DNA from 2 places in the Paenibacillus hodogayensis genome. Region 2 is predicted to be linked to the other one. Evidence: predicted binding sites of a transcription regulator. Region 2 holds the regulator's gene; the other holds the start of a gene.
What was found. The regulator LexA, encoded in region 2, represses DNA repair genes until DNA is damaged. The targets are predictions, from matches to a motif close to CGAACATATGTTCG.
Positions count from the first base shown of each region.

Region 1: the regulator LexA is predicted to act here: its motif matches at 5,789-5,802, upstream of ABD796_RS17235 (DNA polymerase IV).

Region 1 is NZ_BAAAYO010000008.1:302,442-317,321, forward strand. It holds gene ABD796_RS17205 (SepM family pheromone-processing serine protease) at 1-589, opposite strand, end outside; gene ABD796_RS17210 (sporulation protein) at 707-1,999, shown strand; gene coaD (pantetheine-phosphate adenylyltransferase) at 2,011-2,517, opposite strand; gene rsmD (16S rRNA (guanine(966)-N(2))-methyltransferase RsmD) at 2,514-3,095, opposite strand; gene ABD796_RS17225 (hypothetical protein) at 3,597-3,788, shown strand; gene ABD796_RS17230 (YhjD family protein) at 4,053-4,514, opposite strand; gene ABD796_RS17235 (DNA polymerase IV) at 4,511-5,767, opposite strand; gene ABD796_RS17240 (LacI family DNA-binding transcriptional regulator) at 6,245-7,300, opposite strand; gene ABD796_RS17245 (ABC transporter substrate-binding protein) at 7,704-9,026, shown strand; gene ABD796_RS17250 (hypothetical protein) at 9,301-13,683, opposite strand; gene ABD796_RS17255 (hypothetical protein) at 14,502-14,693, shown strand; gene ABD796_RS17260 (aminotransferase-like domain-containing protein) at 14,845-14,880, opposite strand, start outside.
Region 2 is NZ_BAAAYO010000006.1:228,091-242,970, reverse strand. It holds gene hflX (GTPase HflX) at 1-809, shown strand, start outside; gene ABD796_RS12230 (methionine gamma-lyase family protein) at 811-2,064, shown strand; gene ABD796_RS12225 (MerR family transcriptional regulator) at 2,212-2,628, shown strand; gene glnA (type I glutamate--ammonia ligase) at 2,643-3,980, shown strand; gene ABD796_RS12215 (hypothetical protein) at 4,316-4,498, opposite strand; gene lexA (transcriptional repressor LexA) at 4,637-5,257, opposite strand; gene ABD796_RS12205 (LysM peptidoglycan-binding domain-containing protein) at 5,445-5,864, shown strand; gene ABD796_RS12200 (DUF896 domain-containing protein) at 6,004-6,210, shown strand; gene ABD796_RS12195 (hypothetical protein) at 6,225-6,737, shown strand; gene ABD796_RS12190 (HAD family hydrolase) at 6,763-7,554, shown strand; gene ABD796_RS12185 (1,2-dihydroxy-3-keto-5-methylthiopentene dioxygenase) at 7,639-8,181, opposite strand; gene metH (methionine synthase) at 8,388-11,828, shown strand; gene rnz (ribonuclease Z) at 11,847-12,767, shown strand; gene murC (UDP-N-acetylmuramate--L-alanine ligase) at 13,101-14,402, shown strand; gene ABD796_RS12165 (class I SAM-dependent methyltransferase) at 14,607-14,880, shown strand, end outside.

The sequences.
Region 1 (14,880 bases), on a different contig from region 2:
CGCGTTTGACGGTCACCTCGACCGTTTCATCCGCTTTCCGCGGCTTCAGCTCGGTCAGAATGTCCTCATGCTTGACGATCGGCTTGCCGCCGACCTGCAAGATCTGGTCACCGGGGTGCAAAATGTCGTAGGCCGGGTAGCCTTTCACCGTTTGCATGACGATAACGCCGCGCGAATCGATCGTAAAGGGGATGCCGGCCTGCTTGTAGGCCGCTTGAATCGAGCTGCTTTGCGAATCGAGCATCACATACTCCTGACGCGTCGAATATTCTTCCTCGGAGCTGCCTCTCAGCACATCCTGTTTTTTGCGGATTTCCGCGTTCGAGCTTAGCTTCGCGGCGATATAGCTAAAAATGCTGGAACGGCCCATCGAAACGGTCGTCAGCATGAAAGCACCCTTCTCCTCCTCGTCCCCTCCGGCCACCTGCACCATCGGTTTGAGCTCCTCCGCCGTTCCCGGCTTATAAATGTAGTACGGCACCGGTATGAAATAAAAAGCGTAAGCCAGCGCAAGGGTAATCAGGAACGAGGACAGAAAACCGCGCGTCCATATCCGTTTCGTATGTTCTCTTCGACGACTGTCGATCATGCGTATTCGCTCCTTCCGTGCTGTTGCATGGCTGCCGCAGGCTGTCAGGCTTGGTCTAAAGCGCATCCTCCGCGCGTAAACATGTACCACTGATCGATTTGTCTGGAGGGATGCCGAATGCGGCTCGGGATGTTTCACGCAAGAAGCCGCGAGTATACGGTCGCGCTTGCGATGCTGACGGCCTTGCTGGTGCTCTCGATTTTGTTGTTTCCGGAACGCGCTTTTCAGGCTTCGCTCGGCGGACTGACGGTATGGTGGAACATCGTCTTCCCCTCGCTACTCCCCTTCCTGATGCTGAGCGAGCTGCTCGGCGGATTCGGGGCCGTTCGCGCCATAGGGACCTTGCTGGAGCCGCTGACCCGGCTGCTGTTCCGCATCCCCGGCTGCGGCGGCTGGGCTATCGCGCTTGGAGCCATAGCCGGCCTGCCCGCCGGAGCCGAGGCGGCCGGCAAGCTGCGGCGGGACAACCTCGTCAGCCGGGAAGAAGGAGAACGCATCGTCGCGCTCTCCCACGTGGCCAGCCCTTTTTTCATATTGACCGTTATCGGCGCCGGTTTTATGCACAGCGTCGAGACCGGGGTCATCATCGCTATTGTCCATTACAGCTCCGCTCTTGCAATGGGGCTTCTGCTGCGTCCGTTAGGCTCTCGCCCGCCAACCCATCCGTCCGACGGCACGGGCGCGAAAACACCGTCGCGAACCGGCAATAAGCCCAAATCCGTCTTCGTCCGCGCGCTGACGGACATGCACCGGGCCCGTCTGGAGGATGGGCGTTCGTTGGGCAAGCTACTCGGCGACTCCGTAACCGGCGCCATTCAAACGCTGATGATGATCGGGGGGACCATGATCGTATTCTCCGTCCTGCTCGGCGTTCTGGATACGATCGGAATCGGCCCGCTGCTGGCCCGGCTTGCTTCCGTCCTGGCACCGGAAGCCGCAGCCCCGCTCGATACGGTGCGCAGCCTTCTCTCGGGGATGCTGGAGCTTCATATCGGCACGAATCGGCTCAGCCACTTGGCCGCCCCGGGCGCCGTCACGACCGCCTTGATCGGGGCCGCTTTGGCCTGGAGCGGGCTGGCCGTCCATTTGCAAGTAAAGACGGCCATTCGCCATACCGACCTTCGATATCGTCGCTTCTTGCTGTCCCGCACTATTCATGCCGGGATAGCGGTCGTCATGACGTTTGCGCTGTACCGGCCGCTTTCGACCTGGATGCAGAAGGCGGAGCCGAGCTTTCTGGGCGGATACGCTAACGGCTCGAGCGGTGCGGAAGCACCCTTCCTATCGGCGTGGTCCTCCTGGAGCGCCATACCGGAACGGTTCGCGGGGCTCGGAATCGGCCTGGCCGCCGTCATGCTGTTGTCCCTTCTAATATCGCTCTGGTTCAGACCCGGCCGCACGGCCCGTTAAGGACATCCGGCCTACTGTTCGTCGCCGAGCTTCTCGCGCAGCGCATTTTCCACCTCGATGGGGACCAGGTCGGCTACCGGGCCGTTGTAACGGGCGATTTCCTTGACGATGCTGGAGCTTAAATACGAGTATTGCGGACTTGTCATCATAAAGAAGGTTTCCACGTTATCGTTCAGCTTATGATTCAACGAAGCCATTTGCATTTCCGATTCAAAATCGGAGATCGCGCGCAGCCCTTTGACGATGACGTTTGCTTTCTTTTCCACCACATAGTTGATCAGCAGTCCCCCGAAGCTGTCCACTTCCACGTTCGGAACGCCGCGGGTCGCTTCTTCCAGCAGCTTCGACCGTTCTTCGACCGTGAAGAGCGGATTTTTTTTGCTGTTGTTGAGCACCGCAACGATTACCTTATCGAACACTTTGGCGGCCCGGTGAATAATGTCGAGATGCCCAAACGTGACCGGATCGAAGCTGCCCGGGTAGACCGCAATCGTATAATCGTGCTTGTTCTCGCTCATGCTTCCATCTCCTCATCGGCTTGCCGCACGCTGCGGCGATATATGGATATGGCGGTCTCCCCGTAATCCGTATGTTTGATGCGATCCAAATCCCCGATCCGTTCGCCGAACGCGTTGGCGGCATCGTGCTCCACGACGACCGTGGCCTTCTCCGCCAGCAGCTCCATCTCAAGCATCGTCCCGATCAGCTCGGGTATGGCCGTCATCTTGTAAGGCGGATCCAGAAAGACGAGATCGAAGCGGGTCTCCCGCTTGCCAAGCACCTTCAAGGCTCTAACCGCGTCGTTCCGGTACACCTCGGCTTGCTGTTCCAAGCGGGCTGCCTGCAGATTTGCCCGAACCACGTCTACGCTGCGCTTGTCCGCATCGACGAAAACCGCCGACTCGATCCCCCGGCTCAACGCTTCGATGCCGAGTCCGCCGGTGCCGGCGAACAAATCGAGCGCGCTCCCCCCGGCAAAATACGGCCCGATCATGCTGAAAATAGCTTCCTTCACTTTATCTGTCGTCGGCCTCGTTCCCATGCCCGGCACGGCCTTTAACGGCCTGCCTCTGGCCGACCCGGAAATGACTCTCACCGTCGTCCCCCGTTCCTCTCGTGCAACTGTATGATGTCTGTCAGGCTTTTTTCGGCGGGGCATGTACCCTGTGCTTCGCATGGTACATAAACGAGCAGCGCAACAGGCGTTCCGCTCTCGCAAAACCGCTCCTGCTCCGCGTTTCGTTGACCTGCGCCGAAAGCGCCTTTGCTGCTGCTATCGTATCACATTCTGCAAATAAACCACAAAATTTTACGCAGCGCATGTATAGGTTTTTCCAAATCCGGACATATTGTAGATATCGACATCCAACCAATGTCGTAGACAACCGCGGAGAAGACTTACGTTTCCCCATAAGCTCTTCGTCCGGTTTCTCCTCTCCCATGAGGGGCCCTAGCAATAGGGCCTCGAGACTATTCAGCCGTCATCCCTTGTGGGTGGCGGTTTTTTTTGTGCCCATACTTCCTAAATACACCATCAGACATGAAGCAGGGATTACCCTCCATATGACGAATTGTTCTTTCGGGAGGGGGTTGTCGCATGATCGAAAAATATAAACTCGCCAACGAGCCTGATAAAACGATGTTCGTATTTCCCGCGCTGGCTGGTAAGGTCTATGGCCATATCGTCAAAGATCGGACAGAGAAGGGGCCGGCGAAGCTCGTATTTGAGACTGCCAAGTACGAAACGGTAGAAGCGCTGAAAGCCGACTATCCGGAGGCGAACATCTGAAGCTTGTCCACGGCTACGTGCTCCAATCATCCCATCACCTGCAGGTCGCTATGCATAATGGCCTGAATGTCGAGGTATGGCAACAACAAGGCTAAGATCATACAACAACTACGGACAATTCCTTTGAACGAGATCAATAACGTTGTTATGTAGTATTTGTTAGCGTAATAATAATTTCTGTAATCGATACACTCCAATCTGTAAAAACAAAAAAAGGAACAGCGGGGTAAACCCCAAATCTGTTCCTTTTTACATTGGCTGGACTTACCCTTTAATTTTATGAACAACCTCCGAAACGTACTTGGCAAGTCTCATGCTTATCTCCGATCGCATCACTTCTCTCACTATCCCTATACGCTCCTCATAGCCCCGGCAAACATAACGATAATAAACGACCATGTCCACCTGCTCGTCACCGTGTATCTTAATACTTCTGCGCGACAACTCCCGCCTCAAATCGTACAAGTCCCTGTTTATACTGCTCATGACTACCTCGGCCGACAGCAAGTAGAGCCGTTTCAAGATATTTGTCGAGTTTTTGATATCATCAATGCTTCGCTGGACCATAGTTAGCATGTGAGGCAACAGAACATAGTCCCGGATCATCGTCAACTCTTCGGTCGTCGGGTGCGTAGCCTTTTTGTCTCCGCGAGCCTCGTATTGCTCGATGTGCTCGGGAAGCGCCATTTTTGACTCCCATCGTCCGTTAGCATCCAATTTGCTCATGCCCAATGACCTCCGATTTGTACGGCTCTCTCACGTGCCTGCCCCGTCTCCAGAAGCGACGACGCCCGTATGATTGCTGCCGATCCGTAGCGCTCTTTTATCGTATCGACGGCCCGCTCGCGTCGGATATGGCGTTCGCGGTCGTCAAACAGGTCCAGTTGGTACACATCATCATGGGAAAGGTCGGTGAGTGTGATATGAAGACGCGTGAGCGGCATACGTTGCCAATGCTCCATAAATAGACGGTGTACGGCGGCGCCCACCTCATGCGGCAAATAACTGGGGGTGCGTAACGTTACCTGCCGGCCGAATCCTGACGATCGGTCCCCATCCGTTTCGGCAGCTCCGACCCCGACGACCCGTCCCATATACCCTTGTCGACGGGCGCGTCGGCAGACCTCGATCACCAGCTCCAGCATGATCGGCTCAATCTCGGCAAACGTTTTATACATCCCCCACTTAAGCGCCCGCCCGCAATTGATCACTTTAATCTGACTTCGGATGCCGTTGACCACCGGGCTCGGATCGATACCCCTGGCAGTCTGCCAATAATACTCCGCCTGAATATCGCTCTGCTTGCCCATCTCTCGGCGCATCATCCGTTTAAAGTCTCCCAGATCGAGACGGGCGATCGCTCCGATCGTCGATAATCCCATCCTCGTAAAATGGACGGTCATGCGGCTTGCGACCATAAACATCTGATGCACGGGCAGCTCCCATAAGTCGGACATGTTGTCGCTGTCCAGCCGGTACATGCCGTCGGGACTTTTTTTGGCAAAGTTGTCAGTTGCCATTTTAGCGAGTATTTTGGTCGGGCCGATGCCGACCCTCGACCGAACACCCGTCGCCAATTGCACCCGCGTCTGGATTTGGCGCACGATCTCCTCCGTTGATCCATAGTCAGCGAGCGACCCGGTCACGTCCAAAAACTGCTCGTCGATGCTGTACGGCTCAACCTGATCGGTGATCGATTCGTATATCTCCGAGATAAGCAACGATATGGAAATATACGTCTGCATCCTCGGCCGGATAACGACAAGGTCCGGACACTTTGCCAAAGCCCCGCTTACGCGCTCCGCTGTCGTTACTCCCCTCGCCTTCGCGAGCGGGCAGGCGGCCAATATGATGCCACTACGCCGGGATGGATCGCCAACCGCAACGGGCATATCGTGATACTCTGGATGAGCCGCCTTCTCCACCGATGCGTAGAATGACTGGCAGTCTGCAAGGAAAATCACCCGTTCCCTTTTCATAAGGCACCTCCGAACAAAATACGAACATCTGTTCTTATTATAGAGGTAAATGCGATTTTTATTCAACATGAAAAAAATTACTTGTCTGGGGATAAAAAAAAGAGCAGTGAGGGTAGCCCTCTTGCTCCTTTTCGCGCTGTACTCTTCCTCGATTGCTTCCAATATAAAGGCTTTCTTGGTCGTCCGGACCGTTCTTCCTCTTCATCCATACGTTCCCTGTCGCCTAATGAGAAAGTGATTACTATTGTTGGATTGAACATCGCCGAGATTGAAATTAGTGTGATGACAAGTCAGTGTTTGGGACGACGAATCCTTCCCTCTCCCAATTAGCTCAGGAACTGCCGGCTTGAGCCCGACCCTAATCAAGACCAGAAGGGCGTAGACGGGCAGGGCAGTTCACGACGGACGATGCAAGCATCGAATTAAAGCGCCTTTACCCACAGATTAAGAATTGATGGCGTATTGGCATCAAGCTCTTTACGGAGCTTCTGCCGGAAGAACACGCACCGTAGCTCCTTCAAAGAACGAGCCCTGCAACAAAATATGCTCGTAGGGCTGATGCGGATTGGCTAGACGCCAGAGCATGCGCTCCGCTGCTCTTATGCCGCTTTCCCGAATGCGGATCACCGGTCGCGACAGCTCGGGCATATGCGGCTCCTCCATATGATGCATACTGATGAGCGAGATGTCCTCGGGAATGCGCTTGCCCACCACGCTGCACGCATGATAAATCCAGGCCAGGTCGGTTTTGACTCCGCACAGTAACGCCGTCGGCTGATGAAGCCGCAGCTTCTCGATAAATTGTGTGTTCCATTGCGACTGATTGTCGTAGGCCACCATCTGGTCCTCCGGGCGGAACGACAGTCCAGCCTCAGCCATCGCCTGCCCGAACGCTTGCCAGCGGATGACAAACCCCCGATGTCCCTCCATCCGTCCCACATACATGATGTTGCGGTGTCCGTTGGCATGCAGATAACGCACCGACTGGTGAACAGCCGTCCCGACATCCCAGGCAATGCTGTCCACCGCGGCTGCCGACCCCGGAAAATTAATTAGAATGCGCGGCACCCGCTTTGCCAGCAGGCGTTTCTCCTGAAGCTGCCCGACCATCGGCGCAATAAACAGGCCGTCCATGTAATCCAGCGGATGCAGGGCCTCCCATTCGTCGTAGCTACTGCCTTCCGGAAAAACGTAAGGGACGACAATCGTCTCCATCGCATGCCCGTATTCGGCTAGTTTGCTCTGCAAGCCTCCGATAATGAGTTGATTGATCTCCATCGCCACCGAACGGTCCGGAATGATGAGCGCAAACCGGTACGGTTTGCCTGCGGTATAGAGCGGCACGCGCTCCATCGCATGAACCCGCTCCTGATCCTTGGTCCGGTAGCCCGCCTCCTGAGCCCGCCGGATCACTTCATTACGCGTATCCTCCGACATGCCGGGTAATCCGCGTAATGCCTTGGACACGGTATGCACAGACAACCCCAACTGCTTCGACAAGTCTCTCAAAGTTATGCTTTTCCTTTTCCTCACCGCTTATCCTCTCCTCCACGCCCACCTCAAGCGGCGAAGCCGCGCGTCTTGAATTGTCCGTTACTGTGAACCTCTCCATTTAAAATGTAACTAATTTTCAACTAGAAGAAAAGCTTTTTTTACATTTAAAATGAAATAGAATCAATTTGTCGACAAACTGTGCAGGGGGTATGCGGCCAAGTGCCGCAGCAGCAAACGAGAAAAGGAGGTATTGCTTCATTTGTTCTGCGCTCGCAGCTGAAGATGCGTATCGTATTTCAGAGATGTTTATAGATAGCGTTTTCACTGATGTGTTAGCGCTTACCCGCATCCGGAGGTCAGCGAGTCGGCACCTGTACGCGCCCGACATGTCCATGCAAGCTCTCGGCATTGCCATCATCTTCATTGCTCAGGAGGTTCATCCATGCACAACTCATACAAACGAATCGGTCTGCTGCTCGCTTCCGCTGCGGCTGCCGTATCCTTGGCCGCTTGCAACAGCGGCTCAAAGGAAAGTCAAGGGCAATCCGAAAAGCAGCAGCCCACTGCGCCCAAGGAAGTAGAACTCGTGCTGTATTCGGACGTGGGCGACCCGGAAGAGGAGATCAACCGCGTCTATATCGAGCCGCTGCAAAAAAAATACCCGCATATCAAAATGAAGTACATCCGGGCTGCGGCCAACAGCGGAACGACCATGACGGATATGTTGGCCAGCAACACCAAATTCGATATTTTTTACCACGGCCGCGGCCCGTTCGAAGAAAAACTGGAAGAGTTCAATCTCATGTTCGACATGACGGAGCTCGCCCGCAAGCATCAGATCGATCTCAACCAGTTGGAGCCGACAGCCGTCCAATCCATCAAAGATGCGTTCGGCGGCAAATTGTACGGGGTCCCGGTCACGCTGAACAGCTTGCTCGTCTACTACAACAAAACGCTGTTTGACCAGTTCGGTGTCCCTTATCCGAAGGACGGACTGACTTGGGAAGAAACCTTCGATCTGGCCAAACGCCTGACCCGCTCGGACGGCGAACGTCAGGTGTACGGCTTCGGCATGAACGGCACCGCCCAGTTTGTCGGCATGAGCTCGCTGCCGGCTCCGTTTGTGGACGGCAAGACGAATCAGCCGTCGATCAACAGTGATCCGCGCTGGCAAAAGCTGTTCCAGACGGTATTCGCCAATCCGGTGATGACCGAGACGTTCGCGCTTGCCAAGAAGCTTCCGAACTGGGCATCGTTCAGCAAGGAGCATGAGCTGGCAATGATTTTGTTCACGGCCTCCGTTCCGAATGCGTTCGAAGCCGAACTGAAGGCCATGAACTGGGACATGGTCGCGATGCCAGTGTTTAAGGATGCGCCCAAAGTCGGCTCCCGCACCAATCCGATTTATTTCGGCGTCACCTCGCTCTCAAAAAATCCGGATGCCGCAATGGAAGCCATCAAATTCTGGACATCCAACGAATATCAGCTTGAGATGTCGAAGACCGGCAAACTGATGGCATCGACAAGCAAAGAAGTCAGGGACGCGCTTGGCAAAGAGTCGGCTTTCCCGGACAAAAACTGGGGGGCGATCACGTACTATCCGTTCACGCAGCTGGCCCCGCTGACCAAGTTTGACAACAAAGTGCGCTCTGTATACACGAAGCATTTGAACACGCTTCTCGCCGGTCAAGCCGACCTGAACACCGCAATGCGGCTGATGGAAGAAGAAGCTCAGCAAGTCATCAAGGAAGAACTGAGCAAATAAGGAACATCAAAGAAATAACGCACCTGCCTGATGGCAACCGGACCGATATCAGTGAAAGGCCGGTTGCCATACAGGATGGTAACTTTGTTGATGCTCATTGATGCTTCTAACGGATGAGTTTGGCTACGACTGCTCCTAGAGAGACGCCGACCGCCCCATTGCTAGAATGGGACAGCGGTGTTTTTTTTATTTTGCCAAAATGTCCAAAGACGCTTCCCACCTTCACAATGGTTGGAAGCGTCTTTGCATCTCATTCCAGAGTTAAGCTTGTTCTTCAGTTCGGCGATGACGCCAGCGACTCGATTCGAATCGTCCTCAAGCGAATCGGTTCCGCATAAGTGGCATAGGTCACACTGCGGTACTCCAGCAAGTGAACGCCGACCGTCTCCAACTGAAGCGGCTGGCTGTACGACGTCCATGCTCCTCCGTTCATGCGGTAGACCGTATCGGTGACGCTGGAACCGTATACCGAAAGCGTCACGGTGACCGGTCCGACATATGCACCGCCTGCGTCCGGCCCTGCCGCTGCCGAAATTGCCGCTTCCGTCTGCGGCGGCGACGCGAGCGGATGAATCGTAATCGCAATATTGTAGTTGCTGTAATTGGCTACCGGCAGCGTGCTCGTCGGATGCACGACCAGAACCGTCGTACCGTTGGTGCGCACTTCGTTGCCGGCTATCCGACTGTCCAGCGACAGCGTCTCAGAGGTCGTCTTGTGCGTCAGCGTGCCGGTAATGCGCAGGCCGCTTAACAGATTTCCTGTCAGGGCAAACGGAAAGTTCGCGTTGGAGACGACGAATCGGTTTTTGCCGTCGCCTGTCCCTGAACTGTTGACGGCCATCGCCAGCGGTTCGAAATACCCGAGCTTCGGACGCGGATGAATCGTCAACGTAATGTTGTAATCCGTGTAGTTGGCCAGCGGAACCGCAGACGTCGGCGTAATCGCCAGTGTGGTGTCGCCGTTGGGCCGCATCTCATTGCGGATAATCAGACTGTCCAGGTTCAGCACCGAAGCGTTAGTTTTGTGCGTCAATACGCCGGTTACCCGCAAACCGTTCAGTAAATTGGCTGTCAGCGGGAACGGGAAAGACTCCCACGGCACGACGAAGCGAATTTCCCCCGTGGCCGTCCCCGTGCTCTTAACCGTCGATTCGATCGGTTCAAACCGTCCCTGCTTCGGAATGGCGATGCCGGAATCCTCGAACCCGTACGCCTTAAGCGTCCCGCCTCCCAAGGCTTCCGTGGTGTTGTCCGCCTTGGTCGCCGTCAACTGGTACGTAAAGATCTCCTCCGGATTGTCTACCTTAATCAAAAACTCGTACGGGTATCCTTCCTTCTCGATGGTATGCGACTGACCGTTGACCGTGTACTGCATCGTCAGCTTGCTTGTCGCGGCATTCAGATCATTCACATAAACGAAGGCGTGGTAGCTGTCCGGCGATACCTGGATCACATGCCCTTTGCCCCGCGTATGCTCGCTGACCGTCCCGCGCGGGTGGTTGGCAAAAGAGTAATCCGTTTTCGCATAGCCCGGAGCCCGCACGCCAGGAATATCGAGCAGCACCGAGCGAATACCCTTAGCCGGAATCGTCAGCGTAAAGCTGCCGCTGGTCACGGCTACGGTCGACGCTGTGCCGTCCGCCTCATACACGGCTGCCGTTCCGGAATACGAAGCGCCTCCCGGCACCTTGTCTCCAAGTGCAATGACAGTAGTACGTGCGGCGTTGTCCTCGTTCATCAGCGCCAGCCCCAGCTTGCCGTCCTTGCGCGCCGCAACGTAATCGATATTCACACTGTCCGGCTGGATAATGCCTCTGTCCAGCCACAGCCACATATCCTCCTCGCCGTAGAACGTGCCCGGCGCATGGCCGAACTGGTTCGACGCCAGAAACGCGTAGCCGGACTGGTACAGCGACGGAAACGCAATGTGCTGTTCGGACTTGGCCCATGCGCTGTTGATCAGGAAGTCCTCGAGCATGGAGATAAACGACGGAATATGATGCCAGTAAATCTGCGTGTAGTCCGGTCCGACGTACGGATAATTGTCGCGCATCTGATGCACGATCATCCGGTCCTGGTAATAGCCGGGATAATTGCCGTAGCGGCCGACCGTAGCGTTGCGGGCCATCATTTCGTAGAACGGATCGCCCGTATAGGCAGAGAGCTTGACCAACGTTCCCGCCCAGTTGTTCATCGTAATGATGCTGCCGAGTCCCGGCGTTCGCCAATGCTCCGTCCCCATGCCCGCCTTGGCCAGCATCCAGCCGGGCACCGTTTCTTCGACCAGCGGAGGACCGCTTTCCTGCGGCGGCTTGGCCTGCCCGTCCGGATTGCCGAGCCTCCATTGCTCCGATCCGTGCCACCAGCGCACGAACTGCTCGACGACCTGCATCCGTTCCGCTGTCGCCACCGGGTCAATCGTATAGCTGGAGACGTCATACCCGTCGTGGTAGCCCGTCGTCCACAGTCCGGTAACGAGCAGGTTAGCATTGTCCCGGGCCGCATCCAAATATTTGGCCTCGCCTGTCGACTCATACGCGGCCAGAAACGTCATTACCATCGGGATATACTCGCCGAACACAAAGCCGTTCACATACTGCGTCTCCCGATTGTCTCCGGCATTCGGATGGTTGGCCAAATATTGATCGGCCAACTCCCGCACCATCGCCAAATAATCCGTGTCGCCGGTGTAGCGGTACAGGGCCGCCTGATCGGTCACGCCGCCCAGATTAGCGTTTTGCGAAGCCAGGTCGATCGCGGTGTCCATCAAAAACGGCATCCGGCCCTGCGTCATCTCGTACAAGCCGCCGTATACGCTGGCGGTGTAATTTTTCACCGGCCCGCCAAGCGGGGACGGCAGAACGGTCGGATAGCTTGCGCCGCCCTTGTTCGTCGTAATTTTGAAGTGGTAGTTTTGCCTGCTCAGCATGAAAGCCAGCGTCGGAATCGCCCGCTCGTCGAGAATCGCTTCGTCCTCGGTCAGCAAGTAGCGCTGCAGCGCCGTCATTGCGTTGGCGAGCGTCGTCATCTCTTTTTCTTCCATATTGTAGTGGGCACGGTTGACCGGGTCCCAGCCACCGTAATCGTCGTCCATCATCAGGTCGGTCGCATTGTAAATCGCCTCATTGATCGAATGAAACGGATTGGTGCGCAAATCCTGCAAATTGTATAAACTCTCGGTCACATGCTTGAACGTGTCGTACCAGGAGCCGAGACGGTTCACGATGCGGTAGGACACCTCGTACTCGGACTGCGCCGCGAACAGACTCGACGGAGAACCGAAGAGCGGAGAGACCAGTTGCGGCCGAACCAGGCCTTCCTCATCGCGAAGCACAAGTCCGAACGGCGCCGTATCCGGAAAAAAGTACCCTTGCGGCACGCTGGACGGGTCCATTGCGATCCCGGAGGTCACTTCTCTGCCCTGGGCTTTGACGCCTCCCTGCGGAAAATGCAGCGTGGCCATCGGCGTGAACAGGTAGCTCTCAGGGTACATCACCGAACGCTCCGGAACGGCCTTTTTCACATACAGCAGCGGCGCGGTTACGGTTTCAAAATCCGCCTCGTTCACCCCGCTGCCGCTGAAGAGCAGGAACGAGTACGCCCCCTCCTGCGGAAATTCCGCGTTCAGCGTCACCAGCGGATCGTCGGAAAGCGCATCCAGCTTGAAGGTTACCTTCAGATCGGCTTCCGTGTTGGCAAAGCTCAGGAGGATCTCGCTGCCGGATACTTTGGCATAATCCGTCGGAAGAAACCACACCGGAACGCCCGAACGGAAAAAGTCGTCCGTTATGTAGCTGCCGGCCTCGCCGTTCAGGCTGACCCGCTGCAACAATTGCGAGTATTGGTCCTTCGTGCCGATCAGCTCCGTGCGCAGCGCGGCCATCATCAAGAAGCCGAGCGGTTCGGTTTTGTGCTTCACCTGCACCCATTGCGCGCCGTCCTTGATGAAGATTTCATTTTGCACCAGACTGCCTTCCGCTCCGATCCCCTGGTGAAACACCAGCTTCACGGAATCGTTCTCGATCGAATCGGTTTTCAGCGGCGTCACATCCACCTCCGCCCACGAAGGAAACTCCGCGGACGGCAGCTCGGCCAGCGGATCGTCCGGCTGCACGATGGCCAGCAGATCGTTCTTGTCCTCGGGTGGCACGAAGTTCAGATTATCCGTCAGCAGGAAGCCTTCGCTCCGGGCATAGGTAGCAAGCGTATCCAGCAGTGAAAATTCGTGAAGACCTGCCGCCAGTGTGAAGGTCCCGACCTCGGTCCAGCGAAATCCCTCCTGACCGTGAATGCCAAATGTTTTATTGACGGTCGTTCCATCCACAGCGACCTCAAACATCCGCGTCCCCGGCGCATTTGTAGCGTAATCGCGATCTCTTACCCACAGCTTGTAATCCCCGGCTTGCGGCAAGTCTGCCTCTACAATCGCCGGGCTATTAGCCGTTACAGAGCTGCTCGTCTTGCCGCGCAAATTTTGGTTTTCCAGCCTCCAAGTGCCAAAGGTCTTGAAATTACTCGGCGTCCAGTAGTAGTAAAGCGCTTCCTCGCTAGTTGTCACGTTTTCCTCCTCTGTATGCTTCTCCGCCTGCGCCGATGGTCCAGTCCACACCGGCGTCATCAGCAGCACCGTCAACAGCATTGCGATCCAACGTTTCATGGCAAGCCTCCTGTAGGTTCAGCCGGCTCCCTGCTCCTTCTCTCTATCAGACCCGCGGCGTTTGCGGCCTTTCCGCCGTCGCCCGGCCTATCCTGCCTGTCCTTGCTCAATCAGCGTTCCGTAACCGAAGCTCCTCAGCCAACACTCTGCGAATAACCCTCCGCAATCGGCATTCTGCAAGCAGACGCTGTAGTTGGGCAGTTTCAATCCTGTCCGTCGCTATCCTCCTCTCGCTCCGCCGTATCAAAGGTTTGTACATCTCGAATGAAAGCGGTTTTCGCCTTTATCTTAAAAGTCCGCGAAAGCTTTTGTATAGTTACATTTTAGCTTCATTATTATTTCCCCTTCCAGTTGAACGCTACTTTTACTTAACCAGGGAAACGCAACACATGGGCTAATTTCAAAGCATCAAGCCCAACCCTTTGTTTCGTGTTCATTTTGTGTTTAAAGGACTTCCCCAGCAACATATCTCTAAATCCTGACATGCTGTTTCTTATAGAAAATCTCGAATAATGTTCTGGTAAGGAAAGACTTGATACTGCTCAAATAGTATAGTGCGGGAATCAAAACGGAATCCAAAATGGCATGGGGAAAAGTCCTGTGCCATTTGTTTTTTTAGGGAATTCGCGTACTCATTCCTTGACGTAACCTCCTCGTTTTTTCAAGGGGCTAGCTCAGCATGTTTGCCGATATAGCCTTGGTTGGTCCCTCCGTGAACACCCCGGGATGTACAGAACAGAGCAAGCTTCTGCGCGGAGCCGATTCCGATCGGCTGCACCGTACGGACAAAGACAACTCCGTTCGTATGATTCGGACATATGCCTCACATCTCGCAAGTAAGGACCCGTGTCAAATATTACGCTTACTGGAACCGGAAAACTCGCTTCGCCAAGGAAACGGATCGCTACGGCAAATGGTGCGCCTTTGCCGTGGAGGACGAAGAGATCGCCTACCGGATCTGCTCGTCCGAGGGGACCGCCAAAAACGGTGACCTGTTGTTTTGCCCTTGATCGCGGAGCAATGCGGTTACCGCAATGGTTCCTACATCAGCCGTCTATTGGCCGCCAAGCTGAATATGCCCCCTTCCGAATTTCGTAAAAAGCATCGACTGTAGCGTCGCTGCCGAAGCTGCGCAAGCATGATGTGAATAGGAGCAGTTACTTAAAACCGAAAGAATGGCTTGGGGAGGCTGCTTGT
Region 2 (14,880 bases):
TGGAGATGGACCGCAGGTACATCCGCAACCGGATCCATGAGCTGCGCGTCTCTCTGCACGAGGTGAAGCGGCATCGCGAGCTGCACCGCGTCAGACGCAAAAAAAGCGGCGTATTCCAGGTCGCGCTCGTCGGTTATACGAATGCGGGCAAATCAACGCTTCTTAACCGGCTGACGCAGGCCGACGTCTATGCCGAGAACCAGCTGTTCGCTACGCTGGACCCGACATCCAGAGCGCTGCAGCTGCCCAACGGACAAGAGGTCGTCCTGACGGATACGGTCGGTTTTATCCAAAACCTGCCGCATGATCTCGTTGCCGCTTTCCGCGCTACGCTGGAGGAAGTATGCGAGGCCGATCTGATCGTTCACGTCGTGGACGGCTCCAGCGATATGCAGGATGCGCAAATGCGCGTCGTCGACGACGTATTGCGCGAACTGGGCGCTCACGGGAAACCGACAATCGTCCTGTTCAACAAATCCGACCTGCAGCAGGACCGCCGAGAGCTGCGGCTCGGAGGTCAAGGCGAGGCGCTGCGGGTGTCGGCATTTTCACCCGACGATATGGAGCGGCTGAAGCTGGCTGTTCAGGAAAGGCTGATGGGGGATACGAGAAGCTTCGTTATTCCTGCCGGACGCGGAGATTTGATCTCGCTCGTCTACCGCGTAGGGGACGTGCTCGGACAGGAAGTCGAAGGGGAGGATATCCGGTTCGACGTCCGACTGAAGCACAACGAGTTCGATAAGCAAGGCACTATGCTTCAGGCGTTTATTGCGCACGAGGCGATACAGCAAGAGGGAGAGAGCTACTGAGATGATCGTACCGGAGAAGATCGCCCGGCTTATGGAATTGGCGGAGGCTCAGGCGGAGCCGAAGCTGAGAGAAATCGACCAACGGGTGGACCGCAATCAATGGAAGGTTATAGAAGCCTTCCAGAAATACAAAGTAAGCGACTATCATTTCGCCGGATCGACCGGCTACGGGTACAACGATCGCGGCCGGGAAGTGCTCGATCTGGTGTATGCCCAAGTGTTTGGGGCGGAGGCCGGACTTGTCCGGCCGCATTTCGCCTCCGGCACCCATACGATCGGCACCGCCCTGTTCGGCGTGCTCCGTCCGGGCGATCTGCTGCTGTACATAACAGGCAAGCCTTACGATACGCTGCATAAAGTGATCGGGAAGCCGGGAGACGGACTGGGCTCTCTGCAGGACTGGGGAGTTCGCTACGGCGAGCTGGCGCTGGCCGAGGACGGTATGCCGGACTGGGACGCTTTAAAGGACAAGCTTCTTAGCGACCCTCCCAAGGTCGTCGGCATTCAGCGTTCGCGCGGCTACGATTGGCGGCCCTCGTATTCGGTGGGTCAAATTGACGAAATGGTCCGCTTCGTGAAGGCTCTTTCGCCGCAGACGATCGTATTCGTCGACAACTGCTACGGGGAATTTACGGAGGAGAAGGAGCCGACCGAGGTCGGCGTCGATCTGATGGCCGGCTCGCTCATTAAAAACCCCGGCGGTGGACTGGCGCCGACAGGGGGCTACATCGTAGGCCGACGCGAGCTGGTCGAGCTGGCCGCTTACCGACATACGGCGCCGGGGATCGGCGGCGAGGTCGGGGCGATGCTAGGCACGACGCGAAACATTTTTCAAGGCTTGTTCCTGGCCCCCCATCTTGTCGGACAAGCGCTCAAAGGGAGCGTCTTCGCCGCGGCGCTTTTCGAGCAGCTTGGTTTTGAAACGAGTCCGCGCTGGAACGACGAGCGGACCGATCTGATTCAAGCAATCCGGTTTACCGGCGCCGAGCATTTGATCGCATTCGTGCAAGGCATTCAGAAGGCGGCTGCGGTCGATTCCCACGTCGTGCCCGAGCCATGGGACATGCCGGGATACGAGCATCCGGTCATTATGGCCGCCGGCACGTTCATTCAAGGGGGCAGCCTGGAGCTGTCAGCCGATGCGCCGATTCGTTCCCCGTATATCGCTTACATGCAAGGTGGGCTTACTTACGCTCATGTGAAGTGGGGGGTCATCAAGGCTTTGTCGAATATGATCGACAAAGAGCTTCTGTAAGTGAATCAGGGGATAGGCGCATTCAACCGTGAAGTCCGAGCTCAGAAGATAATTGCGATTTTCCTGTAATTAAACCTAACATGCATTGACATGTTTGTGTCCGATATGTACAATTAAGTTATCCTCTACATGTTGGAGTGGTGTAAAGTGAGCGATGAAATCCGCCGTAATATGGCATTGTTCTCCATCGGCTCGGTCATGAAGCTGACTGATCTGACCGCCCGGCAAATCCGTTATTACGAACAGCATGAATTGATCGTCCCGGCGCGAACCGATGGCAATCAACGGTTGTTTTCGTTTAACGATGTGGAACGGCTGCTTCAGATCAAGGCACTGATCGAGAAGGGCGTCAACATTGCCGGCATCAAGCAAGTGCTTAATCCCGTATCCAAAGACTCCGAGGACGCGACGGTTATTACCGACCAGTCCGGAGTGAAGCGCAAGGAGCTGGACGACGCGCAGCTGCACAAGATGCTTAAGCGCGAGCTGTTGACCGGCAATCGCCGGGGTAAAGTATCCCTTATTCAAGGCGAGCTTTCGCGGTTTTTAAATCATAAGTCATAAGGAGGAGTTGTACGATGACTCAATCGAACTACACGAAGGAAGACATTTTGCGAATTGCCAAAGAGGAAAATGTCCGCTTTATTCGGCTGCAATTTACCGACCTGCTCGGCACGATCAAAAACGTGGAAATTCCGCTCAGCCAGCTGGAAAAAGCGCTTGATAACAAGATGATGTTCGATGGCTCCTCTATTGAAGGCTATGTGCGCATCGAAGAATCGGACATGTATTTGTACCCGGATCTGGCCACCTGGGTCATCTTCCCTTGGGTTGCCGAGGATCGCGTAGCCCGTCTGATCTGTGATATCTATTTGCCGGACGGCCGTCCGTTCCCTGGCGATCCGCGCGGCATTCTGAAGCGGGCGTTGAAGGAAGCGGAGGATATGGGCTATACGGCCATGAACGTTGGTCCGGAGCCGGAATTTTTCCTGTTCAAGACCGACGAGAAGGGTAATCCGACAACGGAGCTGAACGACCAAGGCGGTTACTTCGACTTGGCGCCTACCGATCTCGGCGAGAACTGTCGCCGCGAAATCGTGTTGACTCTGGAGGAGATGGGCTTTGAAATCGAAGCCTCCCATCACGAAGTTGCTCCGGGCCAGCACGAAATCGATTTTAAGTATGCGGACGCCATCAAGGCGGCCGACCAGATTCAGACGTTCAAGCTCGTCGTGAAGACGATCGCCAGACAGCACGGCCTGCATGCAACCTTCATGCCTAAGCCGCTGTTCGGCGTCAACGGCTCGGGCATGCACTGCCATCAATCGCTGTTCCAGGGCAGCACGAATTCATTTTTCGACGACAGCGACAAGCTCGGATTGAGCGAAACGGCCCGCCATTATATGGCAGGGGTGCTCAAGCATGCCCGCGCGTTCGCAGCGATCACAAACCCGACCGTCAATTCGTACAAACGGCTTGTTCCCGGCTATGAAGCCCCGTGCTACGTAGCATGGTCGGCGAGCAATCGCAGTCCGATGATCCGGATACCGGCTTCCCGCGGCTTAAGCACCCGCGTAGAGGTGCGCAACCCCGATCCGGCGGCCAACCCTTACCTGGCGCTTGCGGTTATGCTGAAGGCCGGCTTGGACGGCATTCAGAACAAAACGGTGCTGCCGGCCCCGGTCGACCGCAATATCTATGTCATGACCGAAGAAGAGCGGGAAGATCAAGGCATTCCGAGCTTGCCGGCCGATCTTCGCGAAGCGCTGATCGAGCTGCTGAGCGACGAAGTGATCTGCGACGCCCTCGGCGAGCACGCGCTTTCTCACTTCGTAGAGCTTAAGGAAATCGAGTGGGACATGTACCGCACCCAGATTCACGCTTGGGAACGCGATCAGTACATGACGTTGTACTAAGAGCGGAAACCTTTATCGCATAAGCAATAGCGGGGGGATCCTTTTGGGGCATGCTACCGCATTCAAGACCTGTCGCAGGTGGGGCCCCTGAATGCCACCACCATTGTTCCTTTCGAATCGCGAGACTCGAACTAAATTAAGCAGCCCTTGAAAAAAGTGCCTCCACGCTACGGAGGCGCTTTTTTTCACTTGGACGAGGCAGACATGATCGCTTCGACGTCGTAAATTCGTAATACCGTAACCAAAGGAAGGCTATTTCTGGCTAACATTTTGTGCTGCGAACGATAGGGCTCCTATCCGTATAGGGCATTCGTCCAAACCATTTCGATTTTCGCTCATACTATGTGATTGTAGTTAAAAAGAAGGTAGGTGACAAAATGTCTGATGTTGGTGGATTCGGCGGCGGCTTCAGCTGCGGAGGCGGCGGGCTGTGGACGAGTACGGGCGTTATCCTTGTTCTCTTCATCCTTCTGGTAATCATTTCGAGAGCGTTTATTTAATCGCAGCCCGCTGTACATCAGTACCCCCTGCCATGCTTATGGCAGGGGATTTTTTAGTTGGAAAGAGTCCGCGGTGTTGTGGGAACGAACCCGCAGGCTTCCATCCATATAAAAACAGCCCTCCCGATTCGATGCGGAGGGCTGCTTGCTGTTGTCTCAATGAATATCGCGGAACAGGCCGATCACTTTGCCGAGAATGGTGACGTTACGAAGCCGGATCGGGTCCATGGCCGGGTTTTCCGGCTGGAGCCGGATATGGTCGCGTTCCCGGTAGAACGTCTTCACGGTCGCTTCGTCGTCCTCGGTCATCGCCACGACGATATCTCCGTTGTTCGCGGTCGGCTGCTGCTTGACAATGACGTAATCGTTATGGTGAATGCCGGCATCGATCATGCTTTCTCCGACAACCCGCAGCATGAAGACGTTATGATCGCCTACGAAGTGGCTGGGAAGCGGGAAATATTCCTCGATGTTCTCGGTTGCCGTAATCGGCACCCCGGCGGTAACTTTCCCGATGAGCGGGACGCGCGCGATAGAGAAAGAGAAGGCGGACAACGAATCGTCATGTCCCAATATCTCGATCGCCCGGGGCTTCGTCGGGTCCCTACGAATGAGCCCTTTCCTTTCCAGACGGTCCAGATGGCCGTGAACCGTGGAGCTGGACGCAAGCCCTACGGCTTCGCCGATTTCCCGCACGGAAGGGGGATAGCCTTTATCGCGCACTTCGTTCTTAATAAAATCGAGTATCGCTTGTTGGCGATTGGAAACCTTGCTCACGATCATCACTCCAATACGGACATGTTATATTGGGTAAATTATACCACAGAACCGGAGTTCGTACAAACATAAGTTCGATTTTTCCCGATAAAATACGAACATGCGAACGCTTGTTCGAAAATCATTGACGCGAATATACGTTCGTGTTAATCTGATACCAGAACAAGTGTTTGGGGAGGTAATTCCAATGTCCAACTCTTTTATGTACATTCCAAGCGATTTCCATCGCAGCACTCATACAGCCGCCGGCTCCGCGGCGGGCCGGTCTCGTACCGTTTCCCGTCCGTCTTCGAACCGTTTCGAAGCTGTCCGGGCGGTCGTCGTCCGCCTCAAGGTGCGACTGCTGGCGGCCGCCGCAGCGCTTCTGTTGTGCGTCGGCATTGCCGCCGTGCTTTCCGCCGTGATCGGCGACGGCGAAGTGCAGGCTGGGGCTATTCGAACGTACGAACATGTCGTCGTTCAGCCTGGCGACTCCTTATGGTCGATTGCGGAGGGCCGCGCCAAGAAGAGCGAGGATATACGCGTTTATATCGAAAAGCTGAAGAAGGTTAACGGCTTGTCCTCGTCTGCCGTTCGCGCCGGCCAGGTGCTGCAGCTGCCTCAATAAACGGATATTTCTCCATCCTATCGAAGGCAATCGATTCCCGCCCGGACACGCTCCGGGCTTTTGCGCGTTTGCTCCGCTTTCCTTGACAATCGGCTCGGAACCATGCAAAGTAGAAGTAACCGACACAAGGAGGCCGAACATGATTACCGAACAAATGATTGCCCGCATCAACGAGCTTGCCAAAAAGGCGAACACCGTCGGCTTGACGGACGAAGAGCTGGAAGAACGCAACGAATTGCGCAAGCGGTATATCGATGCGTTCAAAACGTCGCTCCGGGCGCAGCTTGATTCGATCGAATTCGTGGACGGCGACCAAGGGGCCGGCCCTGATAAAAAGCCTCATTAGAACGGAGGAGCCGCATGTCCCGAAAATGGGAACGCATGGTGCAAAAAAACAGCAAGGATATTAACAGCCGCCGGAAGAAAACCGGTCATACACCGATATCGGTGTCGGCACAGGAGCAAATGGATGTCTACAAGGGAAGAAGCTGGTTTTTGCCCGCTCTGCTTGTAGCCTGTTCGCTCTTCTTCGCAATCGTCTCGGTCATGCTGTACGAATCGCAGTCGTTGTACTGGATTACCGTACTCGGCTACATGGTGCTGGGGGTCATGTACTTCTTGCGCAGACCGTATATCAAGATCGGCAAGCAAAAGCTCGCCACCCGGCGCATGGGCATGGATAAAGTGTTCGGAGCCGATGAGATCGAATCGATCTCGGTGCAGAGCGGGAGCGTGGCGATTCAGCTGAAAGGAAAACGGACGCGCTGGGTATTGTCCAAGTTTCAGAGCTTGTACGACATACCGGCTATTGCTGCGCGGCTGAAGAAGTTCGCCGAACATAACGGAATCGCTTATAAAGAAGAAGCGGCTTAATGGGGATAAAGGGGAGAAACGGTTCATGGCTATTCAGGCAATCCTGTTCGATTTGGACGACACGCTGCTGTGGGACGACCGCAGTGTAAAAGAAGCGTTTCAGGCGACCTGCGCCGCCGCCGCCGAGCGGTATGAAGGACTCGATCCGGCCTTGCTGGAGGAAGCCGTACGTAGGGAAGCGCGCGCGCTGTACGAATCGTACGAGACGTTTCCGTTTACGAAGCAGATCGGCATCAATCCGTTCGAAGGGCTGTGGGCCCGGTTTAGCCAAGGCGAGCAGGAGGAATTCCGCAAGCTGGAGAAGCTGGCGCCTGGCTACCGCAAAGCGTCTTGGGCGAGAGGGCTCAAGGCGCTCGGGGTAGACGACGAGGAGCTTGGATTTCAGCTCGGAGAGCGATTCGGGGCGGAGCGCCGAGCGCGGCCGATCGTCTATGAAGAAACGTTCGAGGTGCTGAACGATTTGAAAGGGAAGGTCCAGCTGTTGCTGCTGACGAACGGCTCGCCGGATTTGCAGCGGGAGAAGCTGGACGGGGTTCCGGAGCTTGCCGGCTATTTCGACCATATCGTGATTTCCGGTTCGTTCGGCCAAGGGAAACCGGCGGCTTCCATCTTCCATCATGCCATGGAGCTGCTCGGCATCTCGCCGGACCAAGGCTTGATGGTCGGAGACAAGCTGACCACGGACATCCTGGGCGCGAACGGAGTCGGCATGAAGTCGGTATGGATCAACCGTCACGGCGTATCCCGTTCGGACGAGATCGTACCCGCCACGGAAATTGTCAGCTTGCGTCAAATCCGCGGACTCGCCGGTTTATAGCACAAACGGCTCTACACAAAAGCCCGACGCTTTCCTGAGGAAAGCGCCGGGCTCGTTTCGTGCCAGTAGCGTACAATATGAAAATCAGGCTTTTTGGAACGCGGGGTCGTCGTACGGATGCGCGATCCAGCCTTCGGTTTCGATAAAGAGGCGGACGGCGACGATTTTGCGGTTTTCCATCAGCGTGAAGAAGTGGGCTTTGTTCTCGGGAACGGAGATGACGTCTCCCGCCTCCAGCTCGACATCGAAATATCCGACGTCCTCGCTGCCTTTAATGATAAAGATGCCTTTGCCCGCCGTAATGGCGCGCACTTCGTCCTCCGTATGGGTGTGCACCTGCTCGAATTTCTTCAGCAGCTCGTTCAGGTTCGGGGTGGCGTCGGACAAAGCGATCAAATCCCACGTTTTGTAACCGCGGCGGCCGGCGAGATCGCGAATTTCGGCATCGAACGTGTTCAAAATTTGCTGTTTTTCCTCGTCGGACAACACAAACTTCTCCTGCAGTTCGGCAGGAAGCTTGGTCGGGTTCCAGTGCTCGTAAAGCACCTCTTGGTTTTCCAAAAACGACTTGACGTTGTCTTCGCCTTGAATGCGTTCGTTCGTATTGCGGATGCGAATTTCAGCCATAGCGCTCCCTCTCCTCTTTCCGTAAAGGAATAATTGCTTATTAATAGGTATTATATTCGAAAAAGCAACAGGTGTCGATGGATCGGTCTAAATAAATTATTAAATTCCGATAAGAAAACTAGAAAATGTCGCTCTTTCGAAAAGCGGTGTATTCTGGTAGACTAAAGTGCAGACGTAGAGAAGGCAATCGCTAAGGGGTGGACCTCATGCAAAAAACAGCTTTGGCCAAAAGGCTTAAAGAGAAAATATTGATTTTGGACGGAGCTATGGGCACGATGCTCCAGCAGGAAAATTTGACGGCAGACGATTTCGGCGGGGAGGAGCTGGACGGCTGCAACGAGATATTGGCCGTAACCCGGCCGGATGTGTTGACCAAAATCCACGAGGCTTATTTGGAAGCCGGAGCGGACATCTTGGAGACGAATACGTTCGGCTCGACGAGCGTCGTACTGGCCGAATACGATATTCCCGAAAGGGCCTGGGAGCTCAATGTGGCCGCCGCCCGGCTGGCCGTGGAGGCCGCCGCCAAATTTTCGACGCCGGAATGGCCCCGCTATGTGGCCGGAGCGATGGGACCGACTACGAAGACATTGTCCGTAACCGGCGGGGTGACGTTCGACGACTTGGTGGAGAGCTACTACGATCAGGCTGTCGCTTTGATCGAAGCGGGCGTGGACGCGCTGCTGCTCGAAACGTCCCAGGACACGCTCAATGTCAAAGCCGGAAGCATCGGCATTCGCAACGCTTACGAGAAGACTGGCATTACTTTGCCGATTATGATATCTGGTACGATCGAGCCAATGGGCACGACGCTGGCCGGTCAAAATATCGAATCGTTCTACATTTCCCTGGAGCATTTGAAGCCGGTATCCATCGGCCTGAACTGCGCCACCGGTCCGGAATTCATGAAGGACCATATCCGCACGCTGTCTGGACTGGCAGGCATGGCCGTAAGCTGTTATCCGAATGCGGGCCTTCCCGACGAGAACGGCCATTATCACGAATCGCCGGCGTCGCTTGCCAAGAAACTGGCCGGTTTTGCGGAGCAGGGCTGGCTCAATATCGCCGGCGGCTGCTGCGGCACGACGCCGGACCATATTCGGGCGATCGCCGAGACGATGAGCGAGTTCCCGCCGCGGGCCATGGACGGCACGCACCCGTCGGCCGTTTCCGGTATCGAGACGGTCTATATTGAGGCGGAAAACCGCCCCTACATGGTCGGGGAACGGACGAACATCTCCGGTTCGCTGAAGTTCAAACGCTTGATCAAAGAAGGCAAGTTCGAGGAAGGCTCGGAAATCGCCAGAGCGCAAGTGAAGAACGGGGCGCACGTCATCGATATCAACTTGCAGGACACCGATGTCGACGAGGCTTATGCGATGGAGCAGTTTTTGCAGCAAGTGGTCAAAAAGGTCAAAGCGCCGCTCATGATCGACTCGACTTACGATCATATTATCGAGCTCGGGCTCAAATATTCGCAGGGCAAAGCAATCATTAACTCCATTAATCTTGAGGACGGCGAGACGAAGTTCCAAAGCATCCTCCCGCTTATTCATCGTTACGGCGCGTCGGTCGTCATGATCCTGATCGACGAGCGGGGCCAGGCCGTATCGCGGGAGGCGAAGATGGAAGTCGCGGATCGCGCTTACGAGCTGCTGACCCGCCAATACGGCATGGATCCGCAGGATATTATTTTCGACCCCAACATGTTCCCGATCGGCTCGGGCGATCCCCAGTATATCGGTTCTGCGGTGGAAACGATCGAAGGCATCCGCATGATCAAGGAAAAATATCCGGAATGCAAAACGATTCTTGGCTTGAGCAACATTTCCTTCGGTCTGCCGCCGGCCGGCCGGGAAGTGCTGAACTCGGTTTATTTGTACCACTGCACGAAGGTCGGTCTTGATTATGCGATCGTCAATACCGAGAAGCTTCAGCGCTACGCCTCGATTTCCGACGAGGAGAAGCAGCTTGCCGAAGCGCTCATCTACAATACGAACGACGAGACGCTGGCGGAGTTTGTCGCTTTTTTCCGCGAGAAGAAGGTCGAGAAGAAGGAGAAAATCTCCAATCTGTCGCTCGAGGAAAGACTCGGCTCCTACGTCGTGGAAGGCACGAAGGAAGGGCTGATTCCCGATCTGGAGATTGCGCTCCAGAAATATGCGCCGCTCGAAATCATCAACGGACCGCTGATGAAAGGGATGGAGGAAGTCGGCCGGTTGTTCAACAACAACGAGCTGATCGTCGCCGAGGTGCTGCAAAGCGCGGAAGTAATGAAAGCTTCCGTCGGTTATCTGGAGCAGTTTATGGAACGTGCGGAAAGCGCCGTGAAGGGGAAAATCCTGCTTGCCACGGTCAAGGGCGACGTGCATGACATCGGTAAAAACTTGGTGGAAATCATCCTGTCGAACAACGGCTACCAGATTATCAATCTGGGCATCAAGGTGCCTCCGGAGCAACTGATCGAGGCATACCGCAAAGAAAAGCCGGATGCCATCGGCTTGTCCGGACTGCTCGTCAAATCGGCGCAGCAGATGGTCATCACCGCGCAGGACTTGAAAGCCGCCGGCATCGAGGTGCCGATTCTGGTTGGAGGCGCAGCTCTGACGCGGAAGTTTACGAAGACGCGGATCGCCCCTGAATACGACGGCGTCGTGCTTTATGCGAAGGATGCCATGGACGGACTCGACATCGCCAACAAGCTGAGCGATACGGAGCAGCGCCAGAAGCTCATTCAGGAGCTGCGCGACAGTATGGAATCGGTCGTCATGGAAGCGGGCAAGGGCTCGGAAGAAATCAAGCTGACCCGCGCGGCCAAATCGTCGGTCTCGCAGGACAACCCGGTATATATTCCGCCGGATTTGGATAGACATGTGTTAAAGAACTATCCGATTGATCATATTTATCCGTATGTGAATATGCGTACGCTGCTCGGACATCACCTCGGCTTGCGCGGCAACGTCGACAAGCTGCTGGAGGAGAAAGATCCGAAGGCGCTGCAATTGAAAGAAACGATCGACGAGCTGTTCGGCGAAGCGCGCACGCAGGGCTTGATCCAGGCGAACGGCATGTACCGCTTCTTCCCGGCGCAGTCGGACGGCAACGATATTCTGATCTACGATCCGGCGAATACGTCGGAGGTCCTGCACCGGTTCTCGTTCCCGCGGCAGGAAGTCGAGCCGTTCCTCTGTTTGGCCGATTTCGTCAAATCGGTATCGAGCGGCACGATGGACTATATCGGTTTCCTCGTCGTAACGGCCGGTCAAGGCATACGCGCCAAAGCCGAGGAGATGAAGGACAAAGGCGACTACTTGCGCTCGCATGCGCTGCAATCGTTCGCCATCGAGCTGGCGGAAGGGTTCGCCGAGCGGATGCATCATATGATGCGCGACATGTGGGGCTTCCCGGACTCGCCGGATTTGACGATGCAGCAGCGGTGGGGAGCCCGGTATCAGGGCATTCGCGTGTCGTTCGGTTATCCGGCTTGTCCGAATTTGGAAGACCAGGAACCGCTGTTCCGGCTGATGAAGCCCGAGGATATCGGCGTGGAGCTGACCGAAGGGTTCATGATGGAGCCGGAAGCATCGGTTTCGGCAATGGTGTTTGCGCATCCGGAGGCGCGTTACTTTAATGTAGACAAAGCGTAATCCGGCGAAAGGAGCAGCATGGAGCTTTATTTTCTCGGAACGGGGGCGGGCATGCCCTCGAAGGAACGAAACGTAACCGCCATCGCCCTGACGCTGTACGACGAGCGCGGTACGATGTGGCTGTTCGACTGCGGGGAAGGGACCCAGCATCAGATGCTGCGCTCCCCCCTGAAGGCGAGTAGACTTGAGCATATTTATATAACGCATCTGCACGGCGATCATATTTATGGGCTTCCGGGCCTGTTGACCAGCCGTTCGAACCAGGGAGGGACGAGTCCGCTCGTCCTGTTCGGCCCGCCCGGTTTGGAAGCGCTGCTGGAGCCGGTGCTCCGGCTTAGCCAAGCGCATCTGTCGTATGAGCTGATCTACCGCGAGGTGAGCGAAGGGCCGGTGTTCGAGGACGACCGGTTCGAGGTCCTATGCGCCAAGCTGGACCACCGGATCGACAGCTACGGCTACCGGATCGTGGAGAAGGACAAGGCGGGCAAACTCGACGCGGGCAAGCTGAAGGCGCTCGGCATCCCGCCGGGTCCGCTGTTTGGACGTATCAAGCAGGGAGAGACGGTCACGCTGTCCGACGGCACCGTCGTCGACGGCAAGGCGTTCATCGGCCCGCCGATCGCGGGTCACAAGGTCGTCATTCTCGGCGATACGCGCAAATGCGAATCCGCCGTGGCATTAGCGGCGGACGCCGACGTGCTGGTGCACGAAGCGACCTTCGACGGCTCCTTGAACGATCTGGCCCAGGCTTATTACCACTCGACCGCACTGGACGCCGCCCGGACGGCCCGGCAAGCCGGGGCCAAAGCGCTCATCATGACGCATATTAGCTCACGCTATCAGGAGGAAGAGACGCGGCTTTTGCTGGAAGAAGCCCGCACTGAGTTCGAACAGGCTTGGATCGCGAAGGATCATTGGAGCTTCCCGATCAGGCCCTGATAGGCCGGTACATAAGCGGGCGAAGACGGCCCGGCGGAGACGCTTTAACGGACAGGGAACGGACTGCTTCGCCTGACGTTCGGGCATTCGGTCGGAGCAGGGAGGCAAGCCCGATTCAGTCGGTTTGAATCGGGACTTTGTCGTTCGGTTGGACAACTGTATTTTGGGGAAAACTGGATAAGGCATACGACCGCAAAACGCTATGCGCCGTGCCGCGTAGGCAGCAAAGGTTGCTCATTGGCTAGGCGGGAGCACAGACCCGGGTGCATGCTCATATAATGGAAAGTATGCTACGGAAAGCAAGTTTTCGAGGATAACGTAGGAGGGTTCCTTATGGAAAAGGTCCACTTTATAGGCATAAAAGGCGCCGGTATGAGCGCCTTGGCGCAGGTGCTCCATGATTCGGGATACCCGGTGCAAGGATCGGATACGGATAGCGAATTTTTCACGCAGAAGCCGTTGGAAAAACGCGGCATTCCGATGTTCCGTTTCGGCGAAAGCGAGATCGGCCGCAGCGTCGGGAGAGCGATCGTCTCCAACGCTTTTGCGGACGATCATCCGGAAGTGGTGCAATGCGGGCAAACGGGCATTCCGGTGGAACGGTATCATCATTTTCTGGGCCGCTGGATCGGCCGTTTTACGAGCATTGCGGTGACCGGCGCGCACGGCAAAACGTCGACGACCGGCATGCTGGCCCATACGTTTAGCGGCATTCAGCCGACCTCCTACCTGATCGGGGACGGGACCGGTGCCGGCCATCCGGACAGCAAATATTTCGTATTCGAGAGCTGCGAATACCGGAGGCATTTTCTGGCTTATGCGCCCGACTATGCGATTGTGACGAATATTGACTATGACCATCCCGATTACTACAGCGGATTGGACGACGTGACGCTCGCTTTCCAACAGATGGCGGAGAAAGTCAAGAAGCATCTGGTCGCATACGGCGACGACGAGCAGATCCGGACGCTGAAACCGACAACGCCGATCCTGTATTACGGAACGGGAGAGCGCAACGATTTGCGGGCCGACCGCATCCGTGCAGGCGAAAACGGGATGACGTTCGACGTTTATTTGCACCATAATCTGCTGGGAACGTTTACGGTCGCCGCCTACGGCAAGCATAGCGTGCTGAATGCGCTCGCGGTCATCGGCGTCGCCGTGCTCGAGGATTTGAACCTCGATGAGGTGCGGGAACGCTTGGCCACGTTTGGCGGAGTGAAAAGGCGCTTTTCCGAGAAAAGCGTGCGTGGCAATGTCGTGATCGACGATTACGCCCATCATCCGACGGAAATTTCCGCTACGCTGGACGCCGTCCGCTCCAAATATCCGGGTAAAAAGGTTGTCTCCGTGTTCCAGCCGCATACGTACTCCCGACTGGAGGCGTTTATCGACGATTTCGCCACGTCGTTGTCCGGGTCGGACGAAGTGTATTTGTGCAACATCTTCGGATCGGCGCGAGAGCAGCAGGGTAACGTCTCCATCGAGCACCTGATGAATAAAATTCCCGCCTCCAGGCACATTTCCGAGCAAAATATCGACCAGTTGAACGGTTACTCGGATTGCGTGCTGCTGTTTATGGGTGCGGGCGATATTCAGAAATACCAGGCTTGGTACGAACGCGTGACGGTTTGACGACGCTAGCGATCCAAAACCGCAGGTCTTCTTCCGGAGCAATTGTCTCCGGGAGGAGGCTTTTTTCGTTTTGAGGCGTCGCATGGTCAAAATAGTATAGCGGAGGCGGTTTATTATCGCTTGAAAATAACCGAGAAAAATGGGACTTTCGTGCTATAATGGATGCGTATACATACATGGATAATCCGTTTGGGGGAGTCGAAAGTGGCGGAGACGAGAGCGGACCGGTTAGGCCGCATGCTGAACGTGACAACGGAGCTTTTTATCGGACGGGAGAGAGAGCTGTTCTGGGACGGATTGCTGCAAGGGCGTTCGGCGAAGGTCCTCGATATCGGCTGCGGAAACGGGACCTATCTGAATCAAATGCGAGTCTGGTATCCGGATGCCGAATTTACCGGCGTGGAGCTGGACAAGGAGATGCATCGGCAGGCTGCCAGCCTGGAGCAGGACAGGCTTCGCTTCGTGCAGGGCAGCTACG